One region of the Streptomyces sp. NPDC059897 genome, then DNA from elsewhere that is predicted to be linked to it. Evidence: riboswitches for the same ligand, from Rfam matches in the RefSeq annotation. Region 1 holds a riboswitch; each other region holds the start of a gene.

Evidence for each region. Region 1 has a riboswitch for cobalamin ahead of metE (5-methyltetrahydropteroyltriglutamate--homocysteine S-methyltransferase). Riboswitches for the same ligand answer to the same signal wherever they lie in the genome.
Region 2: linked by a shared signal. The riboswitch ahead of ACFV9W_RS25755 (HoxN/HupN/NixA family nickel/cobalt transporter) and the one ahead of metE (5-methyltetrahydropteroyltriglutamate--homocysteine S-methyltransferase) in region 1 are both predicted to bind cobalamin.
Region 3: linked by a shared signal. The riboswitch ahead of ACFV9W_RS03835 ((2Fe-2S) ferredoxin domain-containing protein) and the one ahead of metE (5-methyltetrahydropteroyltriglutamate--homocysteine S-methyltransferase) in region 1 are both predicted to bind cobalamin.
Region 4: linked by a shared signal. The riboswitch ahead of ACFV9W_RS07860 (prenyltransferase/squalene oxidase repeat-containing protein) and the one ahead of metE (5-methyltetrahydropteroyltriglutamate--homocysteine S-methyltransferase) in region 1 are both predicted to bind cobalamin.

Annotation. Positions count from the first base shown of each region.
Region 1 is NZ_JBHWKQ010000040.1:52,482-59,988, reverse strand. It holds gene ACFV9W_RS31665 (MFS transporter) at 1-103, shown strand, start outside; gene ACFV9W_RS31660 (LysR family transcriptional regulator) at 73-972, opposite strand; gene ACFV9W_RS31655 (FAD-dependent oxidoreductase) at 1,104-2,309, shown strand; gene ACFV9W_RS31650 (alcohol dehydrogenase family protein) at 2,410-3,510, shown strand; gene ACFV9W_RS31645 (SAM-dependent methyltransferase) at 3,513-4,310, opposite strand; gene ACFV9W_RS31640 (hypothetical protein) at 4,554-4,706, shown strand; gene ACFV9W_RS31635 (NUDIX domain-containing protein) at 4,770-5,183, opposite strand; cobalamin riboswitch at 5,220-5,446, shown strand; partial or broken gene metE (5-methyltetrahydropteroyltriglutamate--homocysteine S-methyltransferase) at 5,609-7,507, shown strand, end outside.
Region 2 is NZ_JBHWKQ010000025.1:94,077-101,583, reverse strand. It holds gene rho (transcription termination factor Rho) at 1-2, shown strand, start outside; gene ACFV9W_RS25765 (GNAT family N-acetyltransferase) at 61-549, shown strand; gene ACFV9W_RS25760 (inorganic diphosphatase) at 615-1,121, shown strand; cobalamin riboswitch at 1,121-1,337, shown strand; gene ACFV9W_RS25755 (HoxN/HupN/NixA family nickel/cobalt transporter) at 1,368-2,486, shown strand; gene ACFV9W_RS25750 (GTP-binding protein) at 2,673-4,679, shown strand; gene ACFV9W_RS25745 (hypothetical protein) at 5,029-6,363, shown strand; gene ACFV9W_RS25740 (dienelactone hydrolase family protein) at 6,423-7,148, shown strand; gene ACFV9W_RS25735 (M13 family metallopeptidase) at 7,189-7,507, opposite strand, start outside.
Region 3 is NZ_JBHWKQ010000002.1:237,968-245,474, reverse strand. It holds gene ACFV9W_RS03845 (hypothetical protein) at 1-197, shown strand, start outside; gene ACFV9W_RS03840 (PepSY-associated TM helix domain-containing protein) at 383-1,804, shown strand; cobalamin riboswitch at 1,904-2,026, shown strand; gene ACFV9W_RS03835 ((2Fe-2S) ferredoxin domain-containing protein) at 2,088-2,474, shown strand; gene ACFV9W_RS03830 ((2Fe-2S)-binding protein) at 2,471-3,160, shown strand; gene ACFV9W_RS03825 (hypothetical protein) at 3,268-3,495, shown strand; gene ACFV9W_RS03820 (amidohydrolase family protein) at 3,492-4,163, shown strand; gene ACFV9W_RS03815 (hypothetical protein) at 4,206-4,448, opposite strand; gene ACFV9W_RS03810 (haloacid dehalogenase type II) at 4,409-5,311, opposite strand; gene ACFV9W_RS03805 (TetR/AcrR family transcriptional regulator) at 5,494-6,102, shown strand; gene ACFV9W_RS03800 (phosphotriesterase) at 6,317-7,291, shown strand; gene ACFV9W_RS03795 (phosphotriesterase) at 7,354-7,507, shown strand, end outside.
Region 4 is NZ_JBHWKQ010000005.1:60,857-68,363, forward strand. It holds gene ACFV9W_RS07825 (prenyltransferase) at 1-129, opposite strand, end outside; gene ACFV9W_RS07830 (methyltransferase domain-containing protein) at 126-866, opposite strand; gene ACFV9W_RS07835 (glycosyltransferase family 4 protein) at 860-2,188, opposite strand; gene ACFV9W_RS07840 (TetR family transcriptional regulator) at 2,366-2,986, shown strand; gene ACFV9W_RS07845 (ferredoxin) at 3,188-3,421, opposite strand; gene ACFV9W_RS07850 (aldehyde dehydrogenase) at 3,424-4,890, opposite strand; gene ACFV9W_RS07855 (MBL fold metallo-hydrolase) at 5,069-6,118, shown strand; cobalamin riboswitch at 6,152-6,330, shown strand; gene ACFV9W_RS07860 (prenyltransferase/squalene oxidase repeat-containing protein) at 6,371-7,507, shown strand, end outside.

The DNA of each region.
Region 1 (7,507 bases):
GGCCGCCATCAGCCTCATCGGCGGCATCGTCTCGCACCGCCTCGCGCCGGAGACCAAGGGTCTGACCCTCAGTCAGGCCTGCGCGCCCGCCGGGTCGGCCTGACCCGTCGCGCGCAGCGCCGCGCGGAACCGCTCGGCCGCCGGGGACAGCTCCACGTCCGGCAACGCCAGACACATCACGGTCGTGGGATCCCCGGTGATCCGGGCGACATGCACGGCGGCCGGGCGGAACGAGGAGACCGACTCGGGCAGCACCGTGAAGCCCATACCGGCCGCCACGAAGCCCAGCGCCGTCTCCTGGTGGACGACGCGGGTGCGGACGCGCGGGAAGGGCAGCCCGGCGAAGACCGGGCGGATCTCCGACACATAACCCGGCATGTCCCGCGCAGGGAAGAAGATCATCGGTTCGGCGGCGAGCGCCTCGGCAGTGACCTCGGCGTTCGCCGCCAGCGGGTGGTCGACGGACACGCACGCCACCAGACGCTCCTCGAAGAGCCGTTCCGTCCGCAGGTCGAGCCCGCCGGACTCGCCGCGCACGAGCCCCAGGTCGAGCCGCCCCTCATGGAGCCGCTCGGCCTGTTCGGCGCTGGTCAGCGGGACCAGTTGCAGGTCGACGCCGGGCGCGGCCCGCCGGAAGTGACGTACGGCCTGCGGCAGTACGGAGTAGCTGGCCGAGCTGGCGAAGCCGACGCGCAGCGTGCCGGCCCGGCCGTCGGCGACCGCATGCAGGTCGACGGTGGCCTCGTCGACCCGGGCGAGGATGTCGAGCGCCCGCCGGTGGAACTCCTCGCCCACCGCCGTCAGCCGCACGCTGCGCGTGGTGCGCTCGAAGAGCCGGTGTCCCAGCTCGCCCTCGATCCGCTGGATCTGCGCGCTGAGCGGGGCCTGCGCCATGTGCAGCCGCTTGGCGGCCCGGCCGAAGTGCAGCTCTTCGGCGACCGCGACGACGCAGCGCAGCTGTCTCAGTTCCATGCCGCGATTCTCGCCGATTATCTCTGCGGCAAGAACAATCACCGGATCATTGGTGTTGGACGTACGGGGTAATCGCTGGCTGTACTGGAGGGGCCAGGAAGAGCGCACGGCTCACAGAAAGCAGCCCCATCGTGGATGTCGATCACTCCCAGAACGTCGGACACTCCCAGAACGTCGATCACTCCCAGTACGTCATCGTCGGAGCGGGACTCGCGGGCGCGGCCACGGCGTGGCAGCTCGCCGCCGCCGGGCACGAAGTCACCATCGTCGAGCGCGGCGCCCCCGCAGACGAGGCGGGCAGCTCGCACGGCTCGGCGCGAATCTTCCGGTACGCCTACCCGACCGCGTTCTACACCCGCCTGGTCGCACGCTCGCGCACCCTGTGGTCGCAGCTGGAGTCGGCGAGCGCGCAGACGCTGATCTCCCCAACCGGCGCCGTGGACTTCGGACTTGAGCGCGACCCCGTGGCGCTCGCCCGGGTTCTGGAGGAGGCCGGGATCGAGCACGAGCTGCTCGAACGGGAGGAGGCCACCGCCCGCTGGCCGCAGTTCCACTTCGAGACCGAGGTGCTCTGGCACCCGGAGGCCGGTGTCATCGACGCCGAACGCAGCGTCGAGGCCATGGTCGTCCAGGCGCAGAAGCACGGCGCCCGGCTCCTCGCCGGCTGGGACCTGACGGCGGTCGAACGCCGCGGCCACGGCTACACCCTGCGCAGCGCCGACGGCAGGCGCCTCGACGCCGAACGCGTGGTGGTCGCCGCGGGCGGCTGGCTCCCGAGGCTGCTCGACCTGCTCCCGCTGCCCAGCGCCTTCAGGGCCGGACTTCCGCGCTTCGAGGTCCGCCAGGAGCAGGCGTATCACTTCCGCTACCGGGAGAACCACCGCTGGCCCACCTTCATCCACAAGAACCGCAGGATGCTGACGTACGGGCTTCCCGGCGGCCGCGACGCGGACTTCCAGGGGCTGAAGGTCGCCGAGTTCAACGGCGGCAAGCCGCTGCGGTCGGCCGCCGAGCAGGACGGCGTGGTGGACGCCAAGAACCGCGAGCGCGTCATCGACTACGTGCGCCGTCACCATCCCGGCCTCGATCCCAGGCCGTACGCCGAGACCACCTGCCTGTTCACCAATACACCGAACGAGGACTTCGTCCTGGACCGCTGCGAGGGCCTCACCATCCTGTCCCCGTGCTCGGGGCACGGCGCGAAGTTCGCCCCGCTGATGGGGACACTCGCCGCGGGTGTCGCCTCGGCCGCCGACGCCACCGCCGCCCGGACGCTGATACCCGAGCCGTTCCTGACCGGGTCGACGCGACAGACAGGATCGGCCCCGGGCATCTGACATGGATCGCGGAGAACAAGAAACTGGTCGACTGCCGAACCAAAGACAGATGCCGACAGCCGACCCCACGCGAAAGGGAAAGACTTTGCTGCCGACGACGATGTCCGCCGTACTCCTCACCGGTCACGGCGGCCTGGAGAAGCTCGACCATCGCACCGACGTCGAAGTGCCGCGCCCGGGGACGGGCGAGGTACTCATCCAGGTCGCCGCCGCCGGGATCAACAACACAGATGTGAACACCCGGATCGGCTGGTATTCCAAGGCCGTCGACTCCGCCACCGATGAGGGCGGCGCCACCGGCTTCGACACCGTCGACGACGTGGACGCCACCTGGTCGGGCAAGGCCCTGGAGTTCCCGCGCATCCAGGGCGCCGACGTCTGCGGGCGCATCGCCGCCGTGGGCGAGGGCGTCGACGCCGGGCGCGTCGGCGAGCGCGTCCTGGTGCGGAACATGCTGCGCACGCCGGTCGACTACCGGCCCTACGAGTGCTGGACCTTCGGCAGCGAGTGCGACGGCGGATTCGCCCAGTTCACGGTCGCGCCGTCACGGGAGACGCACGCCGTGCGCAGCGAGCTGTCGGACGAGGAGCTCGCCGCGATCCCCTGCTCGTACTCGACCGCCGAGAACATGCTGCACCGGGCCTCGGTCCGGGCCGAGCGGGTCCTGATCACCGGGGCATCGGGCGGCGTCGGACTGGCCGCCGTGCAGCTCGCCAAGCGCCGCGGCGCGACCGTCATCGCGGTCTGCTCCCGCTCCAAGGCCGACGACGTCGCAGCGCAGGGCGCTGACCGGACCGTCGACCGCGACGCGGACCTGGTCGCCGAGCTGGGCGCGGGCAGCATGGATGTCGTGCTCGACCTCGTCGGCGGCCCCGCCTGCCCGTCCCTGCTCGACGTGCTGCGCCAGGGCGGGCGCTACGCCAACGCCGGGGCCATCGGCGGGCCGATCTCGCGGATCGACCTGCGCACCGTCTACCTCAAGGACCTGTCGCTGTTCGGCTGCACGTTCCAGGAGGACGAGGTCTTCGACAACCTCGTCCGGTACATCGAAAGCGGCGAGATCCGGCCGGTGGTGTCCCGCGTCTACCCGCTTCGGGAGATCGCGCACGCGCAGGAGGACTTCCTGGCGAAGAGGCACCTGGGAAAGCTCGTCCTCGTCCCGCCGCCCGTCCCGTCCGCGGACGCCGCACCGTCCGCGTGACGTCACCTCGGCTTCCGGGCCACACCCCCGTAGAAGCCGACCTGCTCGGCACCCGGCGGCGGCGGCGCCTCCGGGCGCCAGAACGGGATCTGGGCCACGCCGGGCTCGACCAGCTCGAAGCCCTCGAAGAACCGCTCCACCTCCGCGCGCGGCCGCAGGTTCAAGGAGGCGGTGGCCTGGTTGTAGACGGCCTGGGCGTCTCGGCGGTCCGCGAAATCGCTCGTGGCGTGCGACAGGACCAGGAAGCTGCCCGCGGGCAGCGCCTCCCGCAGCGTCGCGACCACCCGCCGCGGATCCTCGTCGTCGGCGAGGAAGTGCAGGACCGCGACGAGCAGGAGCGCCACCGGCTCCCCGAAGTCGATGAGCCGTCGCACATCCGGGTGCTCCAGGATGTGCCGGGGGTCCCGGATGTCCCCGAGGACGACGCCCGTGGCGCCCGAGCGGCCGAGCAGCGCGTCGGCGTGGGCCTTCACGATGGGGTCGTTGTCGACGTAGGCGACCCGCACACCGGAGGCCATCTGCTCCGCGATCTCGTGCACGTTCGGCGACGTGGGCAGCCCCGTGCCGATGTCGAGGATCTGCCGGACGCCGCTGCCGACGGCGAACCGGATGGCGCGCTCCATGAAGGCGCGGTTGGCGCGCAGGCCGACCCTGGCCTCGGGCGCGGCGGCCACCAGCGCGTCTCCGGCCTCCCGGTCCACCTTGTAGTTGTCCTTGCCGCCCAGGAGGTAGTCGTAGATCCTCGCGGGGTGCGGCCGACTGGTGTCGATCACCCCGGCACGCTCGCCGTCCTTCGCCACGTCTCGTACCCTCCGCCGTCACGTCGCAGCCACTGCCCATTGGTCGGGCGGGGCCAGCTTCGCACATCAACTCGGGCGTCCGTCGGCGCAGTTGCCGCGCCCGGATTCCACGGTTCGGACACCACCGGGCATACGAGGAACAACGAAGGTACGGTGGGCGTTCCACGGCCAACAGCAGTTCGGCGGAACCGTGCGCGTCCCCGTGATTCAGCCCGGATTTCCGCAGGTCACCAGGGAGGCGTCATGTCGAAGTGGTTCTGGCGCAAGACCGGAACGTTCCGCGACATCGCACTGGGCATCCACATCGGCGGGGCCATCCGCCATGGGGCGGCCATTTCCGATCGCGTCTATGACACAGCCACTCGCCGCGCGGTGCCGCCCATGCACCGCGACTGAACCCTCGACCACTCCCCCGGCGGCCGCTCCGGCCCTGCCGCCGCGAGCCGCCGGGCCCAGTGGTCACCCGGTATTCCGCTCCATCCGCCCCAACTCCCGCAACAACGGCAGCAGATGGTGTTCGACGGCGGGGGCCAGCCTGAGGTCGGGCTCCCGTCCGTCGGTCCAGCGCAGGGCGGACAGTTCGGCCGCGGGCACCGGATCGCCGATCAGTGTCGTGGCGAAGACCGTCAGGTGCATCGGCACGCCCTCGATGGCTGCCCGCTCCTCCACCACGGCGAGCGGTTCGAGCCGGCCCGGCTCGACACCCAGCTCCTCGCGCAGCTCCCGTACGAGCGTCTCTTCCGGTTCCTCGCCCGGCTCGGGCTTGCCGCCCGGAACGAAGTAGACGTCCGGCGCCGCCTGCTTGCTGACGACGAGCAGCCGCCCGTCCTCGACGACCGCTGCCGCGACGACCCTCATGACTGTGTGATCCATCCCCGCATTGTGCAACGCCGCGTGCGGCCGGCCCGTAGGGTGGGTGGTGCAGCTGGTTCGCCCCGTCAGCCAGGCGGGATGCGTCGCAAGAGGGAACCCGGTGGGAATCCGGGACTGCCCCGCAGCGGTGAGTGGGAGCGACCGCCGTCACACGCACTGGGTCCGACAGACGGGACCTGGGAAGCGACGGCCAGTAGGTGTCCTCGTTCGTTCGAGAGACGTGCCCGCGAGTCCGAAGACCTGCCAACTGCCCGTGCGCGTACGACGCGTGCGCGGACATCCCGGTGACCTCGAGGGCGGGTCGGCGAACACATCCGGCGGACCACCGCGCCTCGCCCGCGCGGGGCCGTGCCGCCGGTTCTGTCTCTCCTTCACGCGTTCCGGTCCCCGGGATCCATGGGATACGTCTCTCGAAGGAGAACTCCGTGACCACCAAGACCGCAGCCGCGGCAGCACGGGCCACCGTGTACGGCTACCCGCGCCAGGGCCTCGGCCGGGAGCTCAAGAAGGCCGTCGAGGGGTACTGGAAGGGCCGCGTCACCGCCGACGCGCTGCGTACCACCGCCTCCGACCTGCGCCGAACCAGTCGCCGGGAACTCGTCGCGGCCGGCATCGACGAGGTGCCCACCGGTGACTTCTCGTACTACGACCACGTCCTGGACACCACCGTCATGGTGGGTGCGATCCCCGAGCGCCACCGCTCGGCCGTCGCGGCCGACGCCCTGGACGGGTACTTCGCGATGGCCCGCGGCACGCAGGACGTGGCGCCGCTGGAGATGACCAAGTGGTTCGACACCAACTACCACTATCTGGTACCCGAGTTGGGGCCCGACACGGTGTTCACCGCCGACTCCACCAAGCAGGTCGCCGAGTTCACGGAGGCCCGCGACGAGGGGCTCGCCGCCCGCCCGGTCCTGGTCGGCCCGATCACGTACCTGCTGCCGTCGAAGCCCGCCCCGAGTGTCGCCGCCGACTTCGACCCGCTGACCCTTCTGGAGCGGCTGCTGCCGGTGTACGCGGAGGTCCTCGCGGACCTGCGTGCGGCCGGCGCCGCATGGGTGCAGCTCGACGAGCCCGCCCTGGTCCAGGACCGCACCGCGGCAGAGCTCGACGCCGCCGCCCTCGCCTTCCGCGCCCTCGGCACGGCGACCGACCGGCCCCAGCTGCTCCTCGCGTCGTACTTCGACCGGCTCGGCGACGCCCTGCCGGTCCTCGCGAAGGCGCCGGTCGACGGCCTCGCTCTCGACTTCACCGAGGCGGCGGCCGCCGACGTCGACGCTCTCGCGTCGGTCGGCGGCCTTCCCGGCAAGCGGCTGGTCGCCGGCGTCGTCAACGGCCGCAACGTCTGGGTCAACGACCTGGAGAAGTCCCTCGCCACGCTCGGCACCCTCCTCGGCCTCGCCGACCGCGTCGACGTGGCGGCCTCCTGCTCCCTGCTGCACGTCCCGCTGGACGCCGCCCTGGAGCGCGACATCGACCCGCAGATCCGGCGCTGGCTCAGCTTCGCCCGCCAGAAGACCGCCGAGATCGCCACCCTCACCAAGGGGCTGACCCGCGGCACGGACGCGATCACCGCAGAGCTCGCGGTGCACCGTGCCGCCCTCTCCTCGCGCGCCGCCTCCCCCATCACCCGCGACCCGGCCGTGCGGGCCCGCGCCGCCGCCGTCACCGACGCGGACACCCGGCGCACCCAGCCGGTCCGCCGCCCAGCGCACCCACCTGCGACTCCCGCTCCTCCCCACGACGACGATCGGCTCCTTCCCCCAGACGGCCGAACTGCGCACGGCACGCGCCGACTTGAGGTCCGGACGCATCGACACCGCGGCCTACGAGGAACGCATCAGGAACGAGATCCGCGACGTCGTCGCCTTCCAGGAGAAGACCGGGATCGACGTGCTCGTGCACGGCGAGCCCGAGCGCAACGACATGGTGCAGTACTTCGCCGAGCAGCTGACGGGGTACCTCGCCACGCGGCACGGCTGGGTCCAGTCCTACGGCACCCGTTACGTGCGCCCGCCGGTGCTGGCCGGGGACATCTCCCGTCCCGCGCCGATGACGGTGCGCTGGACGTCGTACGCGCAGTCGCTGTCCGACCGCCCGGTCAAGGGCATGCTCACCGGTCCGGTCACCATGCTCGCCTGGTCCTTCGTCCGCGACGACCAGTCGCTCGGCGACACGGCGCGCCAGGTCGCGCTCGCCCTGCGCGACGAGGTGAACGACCTGGAGGCGAACGGCACTTCGATCATCCAGGTCGACGAGCCGGCCCTGCGCGAGACCCTGCCGTTGCGTGCCGCGGACCACGCCGCGTATCTGCGGTGGGCGAC
Region 2 (7,507 bases), on a different contig from region 1:
GACCCGCACCGCCCGACCCGCACCGCCCGACCGCACCCCCGAGTGCGTAATACTCGACCTATGAACGCGAGCATTACGCGCCGTGGTGGCCCCCCGGCCGTCACCGTCCGGCGGGCCACCGCGCGGGACGCCCGGCGCCTCACCCGCCTCGTACGCGGCTCCAGCGCCTACCGGGACCCGTACGCCTCCATGGTCGCGGGCTACCGGGTGGGCCCCGACTACATCGAGGCGCACCACGTCTACGTGGCCGTGGATCCGGCCGACGAGCGGGTGCTGGGCTTCTACGCGCTGCTCGCCGAGCCGCCGGAGCTGGACCTGATGTTCGTCGCCGACGAGGCGCAGGGCCGGGGCATCGGGCGGCTGCTCGTCGACCACATGCGGGAGCGGGCCCTGGCGGCGGGCCTCGACCATGTCCGGGTCGTCGCGCACCCGCCCGCCGAGGGCTTCTACCGGGGCATGGGAGCCCACCGCACCGGCACGGTGCCCGCGCGTCCGCCGGTCGCCTGGGACCGGCCCGAACTCGAATTCCCCATTCCCCCGGCCGCCTGAGGGGTTCCGCCCTCGGCCCGTACGGCGCACACTCGTGGGCGTCGGAATGCGGCAAGGAGGCCACATTGGGCAGCAGTCAGGCACGCGCCGAGGCGTTCGACGTGATCGTGGAGATCCCGCAGGGGTCCCGGAACAAATACGAGATGGACCACGATCTCGGCCGGATCCGGCTCGACCGGATGCTGTTCACGTCGACGCAGTACCCCGCGGACTACGGCTACATCACCGGCACGCTCGGCGGCGACGGCGACCCGCTGGACGCGCTCGTCCTGACCGGCGACGCGACGTTCCCCGGCTGCGCCATCGAGTGCCGGGCGATCGGCATGTTCGTGATGAGCGACGAGAAGGGCCCGGACGAGAAGGTCCTGTGCGTTCCCGCGCACGATCCGCGGCACGACGCGACCCGGGACATCGAGGACATCCCCGAGTTCGACCGCCTGGAGATCACCCACTTCTTCGAGGTCTACAAGGATCTGGAGCCGGGCAAATCGGTCGACGGCTCCCACTGGGAGGGCCGGGAGAAGGCCTACGAGGAGATCCGCCGGGCCCGCGAGCGCGCTACGGGCAGGTAGTAGGGTGGTCGGGCCGTGGTGCTCGGGAAGACCGGTGACGGCCCCTCAGGGGCCCATTCCGGAGCGGCCCTCGCCACTGTGATCGGGTTCCGGACAGCGACGTCCGGAGCGCGCCGTTCCATCCTGTACGCCACTGGCGGCCGTCGGCCGCTGGGAAGGCCGGAGCGGCGGGCACGCCCGTAAGCCAGGAGACCGGCCGCGGCATCTCACGAAGTGATCCACGAGGTGCTGGAGCGTGATCGACGCATGACCCTGCCCGGGAACTCCCCGACCCCTGCCCTGAACTCCCCTCCCCCTGCCTTTCGTTGGCGCCGCGAGGACACGCTGCGCACGGCCGGACTGATCGCGGTGATCGCCGCGCTGCACGTCGTCGCGTTCGGCGTGCTGTTCCTGCTCGTCGTCCCCGAGCACTACGAAGTGGGCAACAAGGCCTTCGGTATCGGCCTCGGCATCACCGCGTACACGCTCGGCATGCGGCATGCCTTCGACGCCGACCACATCGCGGCCATCGACAACACCACCCGCAAGCTGATGGCGGACGGCAAGCGGCCGGTGTCGGTCGGCTTCTGGTTCGCGCTCGGCCACTCCAGCGTGGTGGTGGCCATGGCGGCGCTCGTCGCGGGCGGCGCGGCGCTCGCCGGCACCCTCATGAACGACAACTCGGCCACCCACCAGGTGCTCGGCGTCGTCGGCACGACCGTCTCCGGCACGTTCCTGTACCTCATCGCGGCGCTCAACCTCGTCGCTCTGATGGGCATCCTCAAGGTCTTCAAGGCGATGCGCGCGGGCTCGTACGACGAGCGGAAGCTCGAGGAGCACCTGGATTCACGGGGGTTCATGAACCGGATCCTCGGCCGCTTCACCAGGTCCATCACCCGGCCCGGCCAGATGTTCCCGCTGGGCTTCCTCTTCGGTCTCGGCTTCGACACCGCGACCGAGGTGACGCTGATGGTGATGGCGGGCAGCGGCGCCGCGGCGGGCCTGCCGTGGTACGCGATCCTGTGCCTGCCGCTGCTGTTCGCCGCGGGCATGAGCCTGTTCGACACCCTCGACGGCACGTTCATGAACTTCGCCTACCAGTGGGCCTTCTCCAACCCGGTCCGCAAGGTGTTCTACAACCTCACCATCACGGGTCTGTCGATCGCGGTCGCGTTCTTCATCGGGACGATCGAACTCGTGGGCGTGCTCCACGACAAGCTCGACCTCAGCGACGCGGTCACCGGGTGGATCGCCGGGCTCGACCTCGACAACGTCGGGTACGTCATCGTCGGCCTGTTCGTGGTCGTGTGGGCGGCGGCCATCGCCTACTGGCGGCTCGCGCGGGTCGAGCAGCGATGGTCGGCGCGGGTGGCCGACGGGGCGTAGCCCGCCCGTAGCGAATAAATCGGTTGCCGGGGTGCGCGGCGCGCTGCTGCACTGGTCCCTGTGCGGCAGTTGCCGCGCATGCCGAGCGTGAGGACCGATTCATGCGCACTGCAGTCCAGTTCCTTCCGAGGGCCACCGCGGATTCCGCCGCCGTGGCATTCCCTTCCCTCAAGGACCCGACTGCCAGTGGCATTGCTGAATCTTGGAATTCTCGCGCACGTCGACGCCGGTAAGACCAGCCTGACCGAGCGGCTCCTGCACTCGGCCGGTGTGATCGACGAACTCGGCCGCGTCGACGACGGGAGCACCCGCACCGACTCCCTCGACCTGGAGCGGCGGCGCGGCATCACCATCAAGTCGGCCGTGGTGTCGTTCCCGGTCGGCGGCACGGACGTGAACCTCGTGGACACGCCCGGCCACCCCGACTTCATCGCCGAGGTCGAGCGCGTGCTCGGTGTGCTCGACGGGGCGGTGCTCGTCGTCTCCGCCGTGGAGGGCGTGCAGGCGCAGACCCGCGTCCTGATGCGCACCCTGCGCCGACTGCGCATCCCCACCGCGGTGTTCGTGAACAAGGTCGACCGCGGCGGCGCCCGCGAGCCGGAGCTCCTCGACGATCTGCGGCTCAAACTCGCGCCCGCCGTGATCCCGATGAACACGGTCGCGCACGGCCTCGGCGGCCGGGACGCACACTGCGTTCCCTACGCCGCCGGGGACACGGCCCATCGCGCCCGCCTGGTCGACGTGCTCTCGGCCCGTGACGACGCGCTTCTGGAGGCGTACGTCAAGGACGAGGAGTCGGTCACGTACGGCCGGCTGGGCGACGTGCTCGCCGAACAGACGTCGCGCGCCGAGGCGCATCCGGTGTACTTCGGCTCGGCGATGACGGGCGCGGGAGTCGACGCGCTCGTGGACGGCATCACACGGCTCCTCCCGACGGCCGACGAGCGGCCCCAACTGCCCTTGTCTGCCCGCGTGTTCAAGGTGGAGCGCGGTCCGGCCGGCGAGAAGGTCGCGTACGCCCGCGTGTTCACGGGGACGCTGCGGGTCCGTGAGCGGCTCGCGCTGCCCGGCGGCGGGGAGGACCGCGTGACGTCGGTGCGTGTCTTCGCGGACGGGGCGGACACACCGTGTACGGAAGCGGGTCCCGGGCAGGTGGCGCGGCTGTGGGGGCTCGGTGGCGTGCGCGTCGGGGACGATCTGGGAGAGCCCCAAGTCCCGGTCAAAGAGCACCACTTCGCGCCGCCGACCCTGGAGACGGTCGTCGACCCCGACCGGCCGGGGCGGCGCGGCGCGCTGCTCGCCGCGCTCACCCAGCTCGCCGAGCAGGACCCGCTGATCGGACTGCGGCAGGACGACATCCGCCAGGAGGTCTTCCTGTCGCTCTACGGCGAGGTGCAGAAGGAGGTCGTGCAGGCAACCCTCGCCGAGGAGTTCGGGCTCGACGTGACGTTCCGGGAGTCGACGCCGCTGTGCGTCGAGCGGCCGACGGGCTCCGGCGCGGCGGGCGAGGCCATGAAGGACGAGGGCAACCCGTTCCTGGCGACCATCGGCCTGCGGGTCGACCCGGCGCCGGTCGGCTCGGGCGTCTCGTTCCGGCTCGGGATCGAGCTCGGCTCCCTGCCCCTGGCCTTCATCAAGGCCATCGAGGAGACCGTGCACAGGACGCTGCGCCAGGGACTGCTCGGCTGGCAGGTCACCGACTGCACGGTGACGCTTGCGCGCTCCGGCTACGCCCCACGGCAGAGCCACGCGCACGCGATCTTCGACAAGTCGATGTCGAGCACGGGGGCCGACTTCCGCGGCCTCACCCCGCTGGTCCTGATGAGCGCCCTCGCCCGCGCGGGCACGACGGTGTGCGAGCCGATGCACCGGTTCCGCCTGGACATCCCGGCGGATCTGTACGGGGCGGTGCTGCCGGTACTGACCCGGCTGCGGGCCGTACCGACGGGACAGCGCACGGACGGCGGGCCGTGGACCACGGTCGAAGGGCTGATCCCCGCGGCCCGGGTGCGTGCCCTGGAGCAGCAACTGCCGTCCCTCACCCGGGGCGAAGGCGTTCTGGAGGCCTCGTTCGACCACTACGCCCCGGTCCATGAGGCGGCGCCGCGCCGCTCGCGCACGGACCACGACCCGCTGCACCGCAAGGAGTACCTGCTGCGGGTGGTGCGCGGGGCGGGGGCGCGGCCGGCGTAGGAGCGGGGGGGCTCGCGCCCGGCGGTTGAATCCGGGCCGTTCGGCCCACCACGAGGGCCCCTTGGCCCCGTCCGTCGTGGGGCCGCGCACTGAGATGCTGCGGTATCGAGCCTCCCGTGCCCTCGCCCTCCCGCCGCGGCGCATGGTCGAGGCCGAGGGCCGGGCCCGCTGTTCGCAGAAGGGGGAGCCGCGAATGGCGGGCCCGTCCGTGCCCCGGCCAGGACGGGCCACCGCGGCTTCGTACACGTGTCCGGCGCGCCGCTGTGGCAACTCGCGCGCAAAACGGCCCAATCGGAGCGATAAAGTGGCTCGTCAACCCACACGTGCCCGATCACTCAGGAGTGCTTACGTGTCCGTAGCCATCGACTCGTCCGACGCCGCTGTCCAGTCCGGCGCCGAGGCCACCGCGGAGCCCGTGCCCGCTCCGGCCGTCGCCCCGGACGGCGCCGTCGCCGTGCCCGCGAACGAGGAGACGGCCGAGCCCGGGGACACCGCGAACATGTGGACCCCGCCGACCACCACCGAGACCCCGGACGCCGCCGCCACGGAAGACACCGCCCCGGCCGCCGAAAGCGCGCAGGACAGCTCGTCCGACAGCTTCTGGACGCCGCCCACCGAGGTCCCCTTCGCGGAGAGCTCCGAGGCCGACGCCGACGCGGAGGCCGACGACGACCCCGCCCCCGGCGACGTACCGGAGGCCATCACCCGCGACGCCCACGAGTTCGGCGTCTACGCCCGCACCGGCGGCTGGGCCTTCGCCCTGAAGGTGGCCCGCAGCGTGCGGCCCGGCGGGCAGGCGTCCGGCGAGTCGTCCAAGGTCTCGGCGCGGAGGTTCGCCGAGCTCGCGGGCTGCTCCGCCGACCGCGTCATGCGCTTCTACAAGGCGTGGGACAGCGCGGCGGACGACGGCCTGGTTCCCCAGTTCGAGGCCCTCACGCCCGGCGCCGACGTCGAACTCCCGGACGCCGACGTATGGTTGTCGTACTACGTGTCCCGCAACAGCGCGACCTCGGTGCGCGGTCAGGCGATCACCGCGGCCGCCGAGTCCGAGGGCATCCGCCCGACGAAGGCCCTGGAGGTCGCCGAGAACCCGACCGCGCTGCGGGCCGCGATCCTCGCCGACCCCGGCACCGCCGAGGCCGCCCGCAAGGCGCTGATGGACCGCCTCGACGAGGACCCGGTGCTGCGCACGGGCATGGCGCGCGACATCGTGCGCACGGACGACCTGAAGAAGGCCGTCGCGGAGGAGACGAAGACCGGCGGCCAGCTCGAGTACGTGCGCAGGATCGCGGAAGAGGGCCAGGTCAAGACCCCGGCGGGCCAGAAGATCGAGGCCTCCCCCGCGCTGCGCGAGGAGGCCGAGCGGCACCTGTCCCTCATCGACGAGCTGGACGAGGACGAGGAGGCGGGCGAGTGGGCCCGCGAGGCGTACGACACCGTGCGCACGCTCGTCGCCGAGACCGTCGAGAAGGACCCCGAGCTGCGGGTGCAGGAGCGGCGCGCGAAGTTCTACAGCAGCCTCCAGAAGGCGACGAAGGCCTTCGAGGAGCTGACGTTCGACGACGTCGACGCCGAGGAGATCGACGACATCGTCGAGGACGACATGCTGCAGCGCCTCGAGGAGCTGCAGTCGGCGATCGCCATGTGCATCACGGCGCTGCAGTCGGCGCAGAAGAAGGACTGACCCGGCTCACGGCCGGACCGATGCCACCGCGGGACTTCCCGCGGTGGCATCGTTGCGTCATGTCACAGACCCCCGGCACCCCGAAGTCCACCGGCCGCCCGGCCCACCAGAACATGACGTTCGACAGCCACGGCAGCACGGCCCACGGCTATCTGGCGCTGCCCGCCTCCGGGCGCGGCCCCGGCGTCCTCGTCATCCAGGAGTGGTGGGGGCTGACCGACCACATCGCCGACATCGCCGACCGCCTCGCCGCGGAGGGCTTCGTGGCGCTCGCCCCCGACCTGTACGGCGGGAACGTGGCGCACGACTCCCAGGAGGCGTTCGCCATGATGCGGGACCTGCCGGTGGAGCGCGGCGTCGAACTCCTGTCGGGGGCGGTCGACTGCCTCCTGGCCCTCCCCCAGGTCACCTCCGACACCGTCGGCGCCGTCGGCTTCTGCATGGGCGGCGGCTTCGTCCTGTACCTGGCCGCCGAGGACGAGCGGGTGAGCGCGGCGGTCCCGTTCTACGGCGTGGTCCAGGGCGCGGTCCCGGACTTCTCCCGCCTGAAGGCGCGGATCCTCGGCCACTACGGCGAGCGCGACGAGGCGATCCCACCGGCCACGCTCAACGGCCTGCGCGCCGCGATCAGGTCCCAGTCAGGGGTGGACCCCGACTTCCGCATGTACCCGGCCGACCACGCCTTCTTCAACGACGGCCGCCCCGAGGTCTACGACGAAATCGCGTCCCGCGAGGCGTGGACGTCAACGATCGACTTCCTGAAGTCGGCTTTCAGGAAGTCCTGAGCCGGACGACCGCAACCGTCCGGCCCACCCAAGGATCACGTCACCAGATCCGCACCCGCTCCGCCGGCTCGACCCACAGCCCGTCCCCGACCACCGTCGAGAACGCCTCATGGAACTCGTCCAGGTTCCGCACGATGTTCGCCCGGAACTCCGGCGGCGAGTGCGGGTCGATGGTGAGGTACTGCTGCTCCTGCTCCTTGCGCCGCTTCGTGCGCCAGCAGTACGCCCAGTTCATGAACAGCCGCTGGGTACCGCTGAGTTCACCGTCGGTCGGCACCGGCTCGTCACCGAGCGCGATCTTGTAGGCGGTGTGCCCGATGGTGAGCCCGCCGAGGTCACCGATGTTCTCGCCGACGGTC
Region 3 (7,507 bases), on a different contig from region 1:
AGGCCGCGTTCCGCCTCGCGCGGTGCGTCGTCGACCGGATCGTCGCGCCGCTGACGCTCCCGTTCCGCCTTCCGGTTCCGCCGCACCGGCCGCGCATCCACGTCCGCCGCACCCGGCCCGCCCGTACACCGCGCGAACTCCTCCTCGCGCACCCCATCACCTCCAGGGGCCCACCCGCAGGGAACGCTGTCGCCTGACGACAGCCGGTTCACCCGAGGCTGCGCCGCACCCTCGGGCGTCGGCCGTGCGCACGCCCCGGACGGGCCCGCACGGCCGAGTCCCCTTGCCACGCACCGGATCCGGATGTGCCCAGGGCCGCCGTCGAGAGGCGGGGCCCGCGCCCGGACTCCGTGCTGCCCGAAACTGGAGGACCACGTTGTCCATCACCTCCGAGACGTCAGACACCTCTGCCTCCCGCCCAGCAGAAGAGACCCGGCAAGCGCCGCCCACCGACCGGTCGCCGTGGGCATCGCTTCGCCCGCTGGTGCTCCGACTGCACTTCTACGCAGGGGTGTTCGTCGCCCCATTCCTGTTCGTCGCCGCGGTCACGGGACTGCTCTACGCGGGCTCGTTCCAGGCCGAGAAGATCGTGTACGCCCATGAGCTGAACGTCCCCGTGGGTAAGTCCGAGCTGCCCATCGCCGATCAGGTCGCCGCCGCCCGCAAGGCCCACCCCGAAGGGGACATCAGCGCGGTGCGGCCGTCTCCCGAGGCCGGGGCGACGACACGCGTCATGCTCTCCGGCGTCGCGGGTGTCGACGCCGAGCACACGCTCGCGGTGTTCGTGAACCCGTACAACGGCGAGGTCCGTGGCGCCCTCGAACAGTACGGATCGACCGGCGCGCTGCCCCTGCGCACCTGGATCGACGAGCTCCACCGCGACCTCCACCTCGGCCAAGTGGGCCGTCTCTACAGCGAGTTCGCGGCCAGCTGGATGTGGGTGATCGCGGGCGGCGGACTCGTCCTCTGGTTCAGTCGGCGTCGCGCACGTCGGGCGATCCGAGGGACGTCCGGCCGCAGGCGCACCCTCTCGCTGCACGGTTCGGTGGGTGTCTGGGCGGCGCTCGGGCTCTTCTTCCTGTCCGCTACGGGCCTGACCTGGTCGACGTACGCCGGTGCGAGCATCACCGACCTGCGTGCCGCGCTCGGCCAGACGACGCCTGCCGTCTCCGCATCCGCCGCCCCGGCCTCCGGCGGTGAACACGCGGGGCACAACATGGGCGGGTCGGGCACTCCGGCAGGGGACGCCGGCGTCGGCCTCAACGCGGTGCTGGAGGCGGCCCGCGGCGAAGGCCTCTCGAACCCGGTGGAGATCGTGCCGCCCGCCGACGACTCCTCGGCGTACGTCGTCCAACAGATCCAGCGGAGTTGGCCGGAGAAGCAGGACGCCGTCGCCGTCGACCCGGCGAGCGGGCAGGTCACGGACGTCGTGCGGTTCGCCGACTACCCGGTGCTCGCCAAGCTGTCCCGCTGGGGCATCGACCTGCACACCGGCAACCTGTTCGGCCTCGTCAATCAGATCGCCCTGGCGGCCCTCGCCCTGGCGGTGGTGCTCCTCATCGTGTGGGGGTACCGGATGTGGTGGCAGCGCGGGCGCGGTTCCGCCTTCGGGCGGCCGGTTCCGCGCGGTGCCTGGCAGCAGGTGCCGCCGTATGTCGTGGTGCCGGCGCTGGTGGTGATCGCCCTGCTCGGCTACTTCGTGCCGCTGCTCGGCCTGCCGCTCGCGGCGTTCCTGCTGTGCGACATCGTGCTCGGCGAGATCGCGTACCGGCGGGGCAAGCGCACCTATACGCCGGCCGCTTGATGTAGGCCGGTGAACGCCCTCGCCCCTGGTGCCGGTGCTCCGGCACCAGGGGCGAGGGCCGGATGACATGATGGCCAGGAACACGGGCGACGGCGGCCCGAGGAAACCGGTGCGAATCCGGTGCGGTACCGCCACTGTGATCGGCGAGCGGATCCCGGAAGACCACTGCCCCGCGAGGGTGGGAAGGCCGGGACGAGCGCGGACCCGAGAGCCAGGAGACTCACGCCGTCGCCCCCTCGAAGCGATCCGGGGCGGAACTCCCCGGCCAGAGGGAGGATGCGCCATGCCCGAAAGGCTCGCCGAAGCCCCGGAACCCGCGACGGACCGGGCGGTTCCGTGCCGCCTCGTCGTGTGCCGCGACTGCTGCTGCGGCACCGTCAAGGTCAACGGCGATCACGCGGCGCAGACGGCGCGGCTGCGGGAGATCGCCCCGTTGCGGATCTCCGAGTGCCTCGACGTCTGCGAACAGGCCAACGTCATCGTCGTACAGCCCTCCGCCGCCGGACGGGCGGCCGGAGCGCGGCCGGTGTGGCTTGGCCTGGTCAACGACCGTGACGCCACCGAGGACATCGCGGACTGGGTACGGGCGGGCGGGCCGGGAGTGGCACCGTGCCCCGAGATCCTGGAGTTCTACGTGATCAACCCACCGCGCCGGGCCCGGGTCTCATGACCGCGGTGCCGTCCGAACAGGTCGCCGAGGCGCTGCACGACGTGGCAGCGCGACTCGGCGGCTTCTTCGCCCTCGACACGACTCCGGCGCGGCGTTCGCCCGGCAGGCAGCTCGCCCACGCGGGCCTCGCCGAACGCGCCCGGGCGGTCAACGACCACTACGACACCGCCACCGAACCCCGCATCGGCGCCTCCATCGCGCACCTGGGCCTCGCGGCACGCCTCTGGTCCCCGGTCCTCGCCTGCGCGCTCGTCCACGGGATCGTGCCGACCATGAGCGCGGTGGAATGGTCCGGGGAGGGCTCGGCCCTCCGCCTGCCCGGCCCCGAGGGACGCCGCGCACCGGAACTTCCGGCCCTCGCCGACGCCGTGTACACGGAGGTCGACCACATGCTGGAACGGGTCGAGAGCGGCCTCACCACCAAGGTGGCACCACGCCTGCTGGCCGGCAACTCCGCCTCGGCACTTGTCGGATCGGCGGCGCAACTGCTGAGGATCCGCCCGGACTTGAGGACTGAAATCACCTTTCTGACGCGGGAGTTGCTGGAGGTGGGCAGGCTGCGGGGGACGGGCCGGATCACCGGACCGGGGCTCGCGTTTCGCCGCCGCAGCTGCTGCCTCTTCTACCGGGCCCCCAGCGGCGGCAAGTGCGGAGACTGCTGTCTGGTGGGGACGAGAACACGGTGAGGGCGAGTTGGCGCGTACAACCAGGAACCCGCCGCTCTTTCTGATGTCCTGCGTTGCGACAGCCGACGTTCTTGACGTTCTTCGCATGCAAGAGAGAGCCGCGATTCATGTTGATCACCGCAGCGCGTGTCCTGGCCGGACCTGATCGTCACGTTGTCGCCGACGGGTCGGTCCTCGTACGCGAGGGCGTCCTCGCCGCCGTCGGCCCGCGCGAAGAGGTCGAGCGCCAGGCGCGGCCCGACGAACCTCGGCTCGACTTCCCGGCCGGGACGGTCCTCCCGGGCCTGATCGACGCCCACGTGCACCTCTGCTTCGACGCGGACCGGACCCCGTGACCACGCTCCAGGAACAGGACGACGAGGCGCTGTTCGCGGCGATGGCGGTTCGGGCGCGGCAGCTACTGGCCGTCGGCGTCACGACGGCCCGCGACCTCGGCGACCGCAACGGCCTGGCGGTGCGACTCGCGCAGGACATCGAGCAGGGTTCGGCCGTCGGGCCGCGGCTCGTCCCCGCGACGACACCTGTCACTCCGCCCGGTGGCCACTGCTGGTTCCTCGGCGGTGAGGTCTCGGGTCCGGACGAAGTCCGTCGGCTGGTGCGGGGCAACGCCGAGTCCGGCGCCCGAGTCATCAAGGTGATGGCGACCGGCGGCGGGCTCACCAAGGGCGGTGCCGCGAGCTGGGAGTCCCAGTTCTCCGAGGAGGAGCTGGCGGCGCTCGTCGACGAGGCCCACCGCGCCGGACTGCCGGTCGCCGCCCACGCGCACGGCGCGGACGGCATCGCTGCGGTCGGTCGAGACGGTGATCGCGGCGGGCAGGCGGTACGAGGCGGGCGTCAACACGCAGTAGGAGAGGGTGAGTTGTTCAGTTCCCCGCGCACGGGTCTTCGCCCTTGGCCAGTGGCCGGGTGTCGGCCGCCAGACAGGAGGAGTACACGCGGGTGGGCGTGGGCTGCGGATCCGATTCTGGTGTGGCAAGCACGGCGATGGCAGCACCGGTGGTGAGAACGACCAGAGCCGCCAGTGCGGTGAGCCAGACGCGGCGGGTCACCGCTCGCCGCCGAAGTGGTCGTGGAGGGCGTCGCTGCAATCGTCGTCGGCGGCGTTCCGGATGCGCGAGAACGCCACCACTCCGTCCTTCTTGCCGTCCCGCTCGTTCTTCGCCAACTGCTTCTCGATGGAGGCGACCAGCTCGGCGCACTGGGCACTGACCGGCTTCTCGGGCTGCGGGTCGGGCTCCGAGGAGCTGTTCAACCCGTACGTGGCGGCGAGCCCGGCGGCGCACACCACCGCCCACGTGACGATCCACGCGCGACGGCTGGTCGGTATCGGTCTTGGCACCCCGGCATCCTACGAGCTGCGTGCAGTTGCGGTGGGAACTGAAGTTCACACCGCAGGCGGTGCGAGGTGCCGGTCCGCGGTCCAGGGCCGGTGGCCGACGAGCGTCGCCAACTGGACCAGATCTCCCGCGACCACGTCCCAGTCCGCATCGGGTGCCAGGTCCTTCGCCTGCGTGGGCCCGTACTCGGTGGCCGCGGGATGAACGCGGTCCGCAGGCCCGCGTCCCGGGCGGCCCGCAGATCGTCGTTGTGTGCCGCGGCGAGCATGACCTGTTCGGTGCGCAGCCCCAGGAACGAGGCCGCCCGCTCGTAGGCCTGCCGCTGCGGTTTGTACGCGTGGGTGACGTCAGAGGCGACGATCACGTCCCAGGGGAGGCCCGCATGCTTGGCCAGGCGGGACAGGAGCGCGAGATTGCCGTTCGACAGCGCGCCGACCGTGACGCTGCGGGCGAGTCGTGCCAGGCCGGGTGCCGAATCCGGCCAGGCGGGCAGCCGGTGCCACGCCTCGTTGAGCCACCTCAGCTCGGCCTCGTCGAAGGCGGCGGGGTCAACTCCGTGCTCGGCGAGCACGATCCGCAGGTTCTCCGCGTGGAGAACGTCGAGCGGCGTGAAGTCCCGCTCGCCCGTGCGTACGGGTTCCATGGCCGGCTGGTAGAGCTCCCGCCAGCGCATGGCGAACGCCGTCCCGTCGAGGTCCAGGCCGTGGCGCGAGGCGAAGTCGTCGACGGCGGTCGCGACTCCGGTCCGCCAGTCGACGACCGTGCCGAAGGTGTCGAACAGCACGGCCTCGACCTGTTGGGTTCGCCCATCCACTGACATCGACCTTTCGTAGGCGGCGCGGACGGCCACGCGCGGCGGCACGAAGGATCATGATGCTCTCCGGGGGCAGGCGCGGTAAAGACATCAGGAGGAGCCGTCGATGTTCACGCCCATCCCGCTGACCTCGGGGGACGTCCCGGAGGGCCGGTGCGCGGCGTGACGTTAGGATTCCCGGCATGGCGAACCTTCGACAGGCGCAGAAGCAGATGACGCGCCGCCTCCTGCTGGAGTCCGGGCTCGAGCTGTTCACGACGAAGGGCTACGCCGCCACCAAGGTCGACGAGATCGCGACCGCCGCGGGCACCACCCGCGTGACGTTCTACGCGTACTTCCCCTCCCGGACCGATCTGATGAAGGCGCTCATCGACGAGCGGCTCAACGAGGCACTCCAGCGCGTCCGTTCCCCGGAGCACGGCTCCACGGCGCAGGACCTCGTCGCCACCGTGGCCGACGGCACGGCGGCGGGAATCGGCGCGTGGCTGCGGCGCACCGCCGACAGCTGGCCCGAGATCCGGCCGATCATCCGCGTCGGCCGGGACGCCGCGGCGGTCGATCCGGAGCTGCGCGACCTCGTCGACCGGTGGATGGAAGAGGCCATCAGCGACATTGAGGACGGCCTGGCGCGGGCCGGCCGCTTCGAGCCCCACCAGCGCCGCTTCAAGGGGGTGCTGGCGATGGCCGAGCTGGACTACGTCGCCCAGCACTGGGGCAGCGCCGACTGGAAGCTCAGCCGCGAGCAACTGCTCGACGAGCTGAGCGCCAGCTGGGTACGCCTGCTGACCTGACCACCCCCCCCGCACCGCCCTCGTTCAAGGCTCCTCCGAGGTCCTCCACGGCCTCGCAGGAGCCTTCTTTGCTCACATGACCGGCTCTCGCGCAACGCTCTGACCAGTTATTTTTCATGGCGTTTGTTTCCTTGACGCGCTGTAAAGCGAATCGCTAGCGTGACGGCATCCACGGGGCGCACCACCGCACCCGCACCGGACACGTGAGGCAGGCATGAGCGTGAACAGCACCACCGTGAACACCGTCCTGGGACCGGTGCCGGCCGACGAACTGGGCGTCGTCTCCGTCCACGAGGCACTGCTCTCGGTGCTCCCGGGCGCCGAGCACGCCTTCGACATCACCCTCGACCGCGCCGAGATCTTCGAGACGCTCGCCGCCGGGCTGCGCGAGTTCCGCTCCCACGGCGGCGGCACCCTCGTCGACAGCACCGGCATGTTCCACGGCCGCGACCTGCGGCTCTACGAGTCCCTGTCCCGCGCCACCGGCGTCCACATCGTCGCCTCGACCGGCCAGGGCCCGGAGGAACTGCTCGGCGGCTACTTCCTCACCCCGCAGGCCGATCCGCCGACACCCTGGCCGGCCGACAAGTTCGCCGACCTCTTCGCCCGGGAGATCACCGAGGGCATGGTCGTCCCGCGCGTCGAGCGCCGCGGACCGGCCGGCCTCGTCACCACCGCCGTCACCCGTGCGGGCATGACCGCCACCGACGAGAGCCTGCTGCGCGGCGCCGCCCGCGCCGCCCTCGCCACCGGCACCGCCGTCTCCTTCCGGCACGGCGCCGACGCCGCAGCAGAACTCGACCTCGTCCTCGACGAGCAGCTCCCGGCCGACCGCGTGGCCGTCGGCGGCCTCGACCGCAAGGGCGCCGTCGCCGTCGGCGCACCCGCGAAGATCGCCGCCCGCGGGGCCCACGTCCTCCTCGACCACGTCGGCACCGAGGACGACGAGCATGTGACCGACGCCGAGCGCGCCGCCCTGGTCGCCGGCCTCGTGCGCGCCGGACACGCCGACCGGATCCTGCTCTCCGTCGGCGCGACCGGGGTGGCCAAGGGGCACCTCGGCAACGATCTGCCGTACAGCCACCTGCTGACCGCCTTCGTGCCGCTGCTGCGCGCGCACGGCATCGACGACGGCGACGTACGGCGCATCCTCGAGGTCAACCCGCGCGATCTGCTCGCGGTGCGCTGAACGCCCGGCACGCCCGGCGCGCCCCCAACCATCCGTCAAAAGACCTTCCGAAGGTGAGCGTTGTGTCGCGAGTGAACACCGTCCTGGGGCCGATCCCCGTCGAGGAGCTGGGGTTCGTGGCCGTCCACGAACACATCGGCTACGGCATGCCAGGATCCGAACTGGACACGCAGTGGTGGCAGACGCCCGAGCGGCGCTACGAGGAGACCGTCCCCA
Region 4 (7,507 bases), on a different contig from region 1:
CCCGCGGAACCACGGGATGGCCCCGTCGGCGCGCTGCACGGCGAGTATCCCGGCGACGGTCTGCGCGGCCTGATCCGCCGTCAGCACGCCGGGCAGTACGAGGAGTTCGGTCCGCTCCGGGCTGCTCACTCAGCGGCCCCGTCGGCCTTCGGCAGGTGCGGCTTCGTGGCGTACGCGACGAAGCTCTTGCCGACGACGGGGTTGAGGAGCCCTTCGGCGACCCGCGTGAGCGCGGGCTTCTTCATGATGTCCCAGACCAGGAGCTTGTGGTACGCCTTCACCGGCAGCGCCTTGTCGTTGTCGACGCCGAACGCGCACTTGAGCCACCAGTACGGGGCGTGCAGCGCGTGCGCGTGGTGCGTGCCGTACGGCTTGAGCCCGGCCTCGCGCATCTTGCCGAGGAGTTCGTCGGCCTTGTAGATGCGGATGTGGCCGCCCTCGACCTCGTGGTACTCGTCGGAGAGCGCCCAGCAGACCTTCTCGGGGCCGTAGCGCGGCACGGTGACCGCGATCCGGCCGCCCGGCTTCAGCACCCGCACCATCTCGGCGAGCACACCCTTGTCGTCGGGGATGTGCTCCATGACCTCGCTGATGATGACGACGTCGAACGACTCGTCGGGGAAGGGGAGTTGGAGCGCGTCACCCTCCATGGCCGTCGCGGTGGCGCCCGCGGGGGCCTCGCCGGCCTCCTTCATCGCGGCGAACCACTTGGCGACCTCGGCGATCTCTTCCTTGTTCTGGTCCAGCGCCACGACCTGCGCCCCGCGCCGGTAGCACTCGAACGCGTGCCGTCCGGCCCCGCACCCGAGATCGAGGACGCGGTCGCCCGCGGCGAGCGGGAAACGGGTGAAGTCGACGGTCAGCACGTGGCCCTGCTTTCCTGGGGGGTTTCGGTGACAACTTCGGTGCGTGCGGGCCCGGTCGGCCGCGGCGCGGCCCCCATCGCCTCGCGGTAGAGCTCTGCGGTGCCCTGCGCGGCACGGGCCCAGGTGAAGCGTTCCAGGACGCGGGCGCGGCCGTCGGCGCCGAGCCGGGCGCGCAGTTCACGGTCGCCGAGCAGCCGGGCGAGGGCCCCGGCGAGCGCCCCCGCGTCGCCGGTCGGCACGGCCAGGCAGGTCTCGCCGTCACGGCCCGCGACCTCGGGGATCGCGCCGCCGGTGGTGGCGACGAGCGGGGTGCCTGTGGCCATGGCCTCTGCGGCGGGCAGCGAGAAACCCTCGTAGAGGGAGGGCACGCAGGCGACCTGCGCCGAGCGGACGAGGTCGACCAGTTCCTGGTCGGTGATGCCCTTGACGAACTCGACGGCGCCTTCGAGCCCGTAACGCGCGATGGCCTGCGCGACCGGGCCCTCCTCGGGGCGCTTGCCGACGACGACGAGGTGCGCGTCCGGCTGCTCGGCCCGCACCTTGGCGAGCGCCTCGACGAGGAAGACGAGGCCCTTGAGCGGGACGTCGGCGCTGGAGGTCGTCACGATCCGGCCCGGCACCTCGGGCACCGCCGGATTCGGCGAGAACAGGTCGGTGTCGGCGCCGATGTGCACGACGTTGATCCGCCCGGGACGCACGCCCAGGTGCTGGACGATCTCGTCGCGGGACGTACCGGAGACCGTGACCACGGACGGCAGGCGGCGCGCGACCCGCTTCTGCATGCGCGTGAACGCATACCAGCGGCGCTTGGACATCCGCTGTCGCCAGTTCTCGGCGGCGTCCAGCTCCAGCTGCCGGTCCACGGTGATCGGGTGGTGGATGGTGGTGACGAGCGGGCCGCCGATGTCCCCCAACAGGCCGTACCCGAGCGTCTGGTTGTCGTGCACGACGTCGAACTCGCCGCGTCTGGCCCGCAGATGGCGGCGGGCGCGCAGCGAGAACGTCAGCGGCTCCGGAAAGCCGCCGGTCCACATGGTGCCGACCTCGAGGGCGTCGACCCAGTCGCGGTACTCGTCGCGCTTGGGTGTACGAAAGGGGTCGGGGCTGCGGTACAGGTCGAGACTCGGCAGCTCGGTGAGCGAGAGCCCCTCCAGGTCCTCACCCTCGTCGAGCACGGGGTACGGCTGGGAGCCGATGACCTCGACGCGGTGCCCGAGCCGGACCAGCTCCCGCGAGAGGTGCCGGACGTACACGCCCTGACCACCGCAGAACGGGTTGCCTTTGTACGTGAGGAGAGCGATACGCAACGACTCCGCGGTCACTCCAGGCCACCCTTCTTCCTGCTTGCCCGTGGACACTACGTGGGGACGCTAATCTAGAACAAGTTTCAGACTTGATCGTTCAAGAGCATCGAATCTACCGGCTGGTAGCCGGGCCGTAAGGGGTGGATCAGGTGATTCACGCCACGGCCGGCCCCACGGGACACGGAAAGCTTTCTGATGACAGCTCCGGACGCGAGAACCACCACCCGCACGACCCCCGCGCTCACCGAGCGTCAGGAGGCCAGGCGCCGCCGCATCCTGCACGCGAGCGCGCAGCTCGCGGCGCGCGGCGGCTTCGACGCGGTGCAGATGCGGGAGGTCGCCGAGTCGTCCCAGGTCGCGCTCGGCACGCTGTACCGCTACTTCCCGAGCAAGGTGCACCTCCTGGTCGCCACCATGCAGGACCAGCTCCAGCACATGCACACGACGGTCCGCAAGCGGCCGCCGTCCGGCGACAGCCCCTCCGAGCGGGTCGCCGAGACGCTGATGCGCGCCTTCCGCGCGCTCCAGCGTGAGCCGCATCTGGCCGACGCCATGGTGCGGGCGCTGACCTTCGCGGACCGCAGCGTGAGCCCCGAGGTCGACCAGGTGTCCCGGCAGACCACGGCGATCATCCTCGACGCGATGGGGCTCGACGACCCGACCCCGGAGCAGCTGTCCGCGGTGCGGGTCATCGAGCACACGTGGCACTCCGCACTGATCACGTGGCTCTCCGGCCGCGCCTCCATCGCCCAGGTCAAGATCGACATCGAGATGGTGTGCCGGTTGATCGATCTGTCCGCTCCCCGCCAGCCCTGACCCGCACCGTGGTTGCGGCCGCGGGGCTCCGCCCCGGACCCCGCGCCTCAATCGCCGGCGGGGCTTGATTTACTCAACCGCCGCCGACAGCGGTTGATATTTCAGGCCCCGGCGGCGGTCTGTATTTCAAGCCCCTGCGGCGATTGAGCAGCGGGGTCCGGGGCGGAGCCCCGAGACGTCAACCACGGTGCGGGTCGCGATTCAGTCCTCCGGAGGGAAGACGACCTCCCCCGTGTCGGCCAGAGCCACCGTGATCGCCTCTACGGGGCACCCCTCCGCCGCCGCGAGGACCCGCTCGTTCGCGTCGCCGTCCGCCTCCACGGGGTGGGACTGCCGCGCGCTGTCGAGGCGGAATCCGTCCGGCGCCGTGTTCACGCACATCGCGGAGCCGATGCACACGCTCCGGTCGACCTCCACATGCCACCGGTCACCCATGCTCAGTTCGCCTCCGGCTCGTACCCCGCGGGCAGGTGGATCATCTTGTGCTCGAAGTACTCCCCGTACCCCTCGGGCCCGAACTCGCGGCCCAGGCCGGAGTTCTTGTAGCCGCCGAACGGCCCGAGCATGTCGAGGCTGAACGTGTTCACGCTGTACGTGCCCGTGCGCACCTGGCGCGCGATGTCGACGCCGTGCGCGGTGTCGGCGGTCCAGACGCTGCCGCTGAGGCCGTAGTCCGAGTCGTTGGCGATCTTGACGGCCTCGGCCTCGTCCCCGTACGGGAGCAGGCAGATGACCGGGCCGAAGATCTCCTCGCGGGCGATGCGCATGGAATTGTCGACGTCGCCGAAGAGGGTCGGCTCGACGTACCAGCCCTGCTCGAAGCCCTTCGGGACGCCGCCGCCGGTGAGGATCTTGGCGCCCTCGTCCTGGCCGATGCGGATGTAGTCGAGGGAGCGCTGCTGCTGGCGCTTCGCGACGAGCGGGCCGAGTTCGGTCGCCGGGTCGAGCGGGTCGCCGACCTTGAGCGCGGAGGCCGCGCCGGCGAAGGCGTCGGCGAACTCGTCGTAGCGCGAGCGCGGGACGAGGATGCGGGTCTGCGCCACACAGGCCTGCCCGTTGATCATCCAGGCGAAGGGGACGATGCCGGAGACCGCGGCGCTCGCGTCGGCGTCCTCCAGGATCACGGCCGCGGACTTGCCGCCGAGTTCGAGGGTGACGCGGGTGAGGTTGCGGGACGCGACCTCCATGACGCGCTTGCCCGCGGCGACGGACCCGGTGAAGGAGACCTTGTCGACGCCGGGGTGCCCGACCAGGTACTCGCTGACCTCGCGGTCGGCGGGCAGGATCGACAGCACGCCCTCCGGGAGCCCGGCCTCCGTGGCTATCTCGGCGAGGAGATACGCGTCGAGCGGGGTCTCCGGCGAGGTCTTGAGGATCACCGGGTTGCCGGCGAGCAGCGCGGGCGCGAGCTTCGCGGCGGCGGTGAACTGCGGGACGTTCCACGGCACGATCGCCGCGACGACGCCGACGGGCTCGCGGCGCACGAGGAGCTTGCCGAGGGCGCCGTCGCGCGTCTCCTCGTACGTGAAGTTCCGGGCGACGTTGATCGCGGAGTCCCAGACCATCATCGCGGCGAGCGCCTGCACCATGACGCCCGAGGTGTACGGGGTGCCGTTCTCGCTGCTGATGACGCGGGCGATCTCCTCGTGCCGGACCGCGAACGCGTCCTTGATCTTCGTGATGACCTCGATGCGCTCGTCGAGGCTCATCCGCGGCCAGGGGCCCTCCTCGAAGGCGCGGCGGGCGACGGCTACGGCCCGGTCGACATCGGCGGGCGCGGCGTGCGGCACCCGCCCGAAGACCTCGCCGGTGTGCGGCGAGACGACCTCGATGACCTCCTTGCCGAGCGGGTCGGTCAACTCCCCGCCGATGAACAGTTGCCCGTACTCAAAGAGCTCGGTCATGGCTGACATCCTCACGCACGACATTTCTGACGGTGTTTCAGAACTGATACCAGTTCTAGTTGCGATCCGGAAGGGTGGTGCGCACCCTGAAGGTGGTGTGCTCGGGCGACCATTGAAACGAGTTCTACAAGTTCCCGTACAGTGGCGGCAGTTCGGCTGGAGCGGCGGAGGGTGTCCGATGGCAGAGGCGACGCAGGTGACCGACCACAGCGGGGGCGTGCACAGCATGCGCGTACCGATCCCCGACAACCCGCTCGGCTACACCCTCGTCTACCTGGTCGACACCGACGCGGGCCCCGTCCTCATCGACACGGGCTGGGACGACCCGACGTCCTGGGACGCGCTGACGGCGGGCCTGACCGCCTGCGGCACGCGCGTCGAGGACCTCACCGGCGTCCTGATCACCCATCACCACCCCGACCACCACGGCCTGTCGGCGAAGGTGCGGGAGGCGTCCGGGGCCTGGATCGCGATGCACGAGGCGGACGTGGCGGTGGTCCGGCGCACTCGGGAGAACAAGCCGGCGCGCTGGTACGCGTACATGGTGGCCAAGCTGGTCGCGGCCGGTGCGCCCGAGGAGCACATCGCCCCGCTGATCGCGGCCCGCGACTCCGGGAAGCCCCGCCAACTGCCGGGCTTCTCCCCCGCGTTGCCGGACCGCACCATCACCCCCGGCGACCTCCTCGACCTGCCGGGCCGCAGGCTGCGCGCGATCTGGACGCCCGGCCACACCCCCGGGCACGTATGCCTGCATCTGGAGGAGGACCACCCCTCGGGCCGCGCGGGCAACGGCCGCCTCTTCTCCGGCGACCACATGCTGCCCGGCATCACCCCGCACATCGGCCTGTACGAGGACCCGGACGACGCCACCGTCACCGACCCGCTCGGCGACTACCTCGACTCGCTGGAGCGGGTGGGGCGGCTCGACCCGGCGGAGGTCCTCCCGGCGCACCAGCACACGTTCACCGACGCCCCGGCGCGGGTACGGGAGCTGCTCGACCACCACGAGGAACGCCTGACCGGCCTGCTCACCCTCCTCGCCGCCCCCCTCACCCCGTGGCAGCTCGCCGAACGCATGGAGTGGAACCGCCCGTGGGCCCAGATCCCGTACGGGTCGAGGACCATCGCGGTGTCGGAGGCGGAGGCCCACCTGCGCCGCCTCCAGAAGTCGGGCCGCGTGGAGCAGGTCCCGGGCAGCGATCCGGTGACGTATGTGGCGGCCCCGTGATTCGTTCGAATTAGCGTTCGATCATTGCCGGTGGGGATCGAAATCGCTCCGGGTACAGTAAGGACGTCGTCAGTACGTACGTACGAGGGGAAGCCGGTGCAAATCCGGCGCTGACCCGCAGCCGTGACAGCCGGAACGCCTCGTACGCACCTGCTCGGCTCAGGACCGTCGAGGAATACGGAGCCGGAGCCGCCCGGTACCTCCGTGTGCCGCGCCGCCCCGCTCCCCGCAGGGAGAGGCACCCGCCCCACCATGAACATTCGCCGTAGCGCCGCGCTCGTCGCCGCGACCGTCGCGATCGGCGCCGTGGGCGCGCAGGCCGCGAGCGCGGACGACGCCGTCAGTGCCTCCCCCTCGCCGAAGACGGCTCTCCCGTCGGGCCTCTACGGCAAGGGCGACCCCACGTACGACGGGGTGTGGCGGCAGTCCCTCGCGCTCGTCGCGCAGGACACGGTGGGTGTGAAGCCCGCGAAGAAGGCCGTCGAGTGGCTGGCCGGGCAGCAGTGCGAGGACGGCGGGTTCGCCGCCTTCCGCGCCGAGCCGGGCAAGGCCTGCGACAAGAAGACCAAGATCGACAGCAATGCCACCGCGGCCGCCGTCCAGGCGCTCGCCGCGGTCGGCGGCCGGGACGGCGAGGTCGCCTCCGCCGTCGCCCTGCTGAAGAAGAACCAGAACGCGGACGGCGGCTGGGGCTACAGCCTCGGCATGGACAGCGACGCGAACTCGACGTCCGTCGTGCTCGGCGCGCTCGCCGCGGCCGGCGAGGAGCCGTCCGAGGTGAAGTCCAGCAAGGGGAAGACCGGCGCCGACGCCCTCGCCGCGCTCGCCCTCCCCTGCTCCAAGGGCAAGGAGGGCGGCGCCCTCGCCTACCAGCCCGACAAGAAGGGCGAGCTCGCCGCGAACGCCGACGCCAGCGCCGCCGGTGTGCTCGGCGCCCTCGGCACCGGCTTCGCGCCCGGCAAGGGCAAGGCCCCGGACACGTACACCTGCGAGGACGGCAAGAGCACCGAGGCCGTGGCGCACAACGCCGCCGTCTACCTCCAGAACCAGCTCGACACCCACCTCTACCTGAAGTCCCAGCTGGCCGGCTCCACCGATCAGCCCGACTACGGCAACACCGCCGACGCGGTCACCGCCGTCGCCGCGGCCGAGGGCGTCAAGGCCACGAAGGACTCGTACGCCTGGCTGGAGAAGAACGCGGAGGACTGGGCCGCGCAGACCGGGCCCGCCGCCTACGCCGAGCTGATCTTCGCCGCGCACGCGACCGGCAACGACCCGCGCGACTTCGGCGGGACGGACCTGGTGAGCGCCCTCAACAAGACGGGCCCGGAGCCCGCCTCCGCCAAGTCCTCCGCTTCGGACTCCGACTCGGACTCGGACTCGGACGAG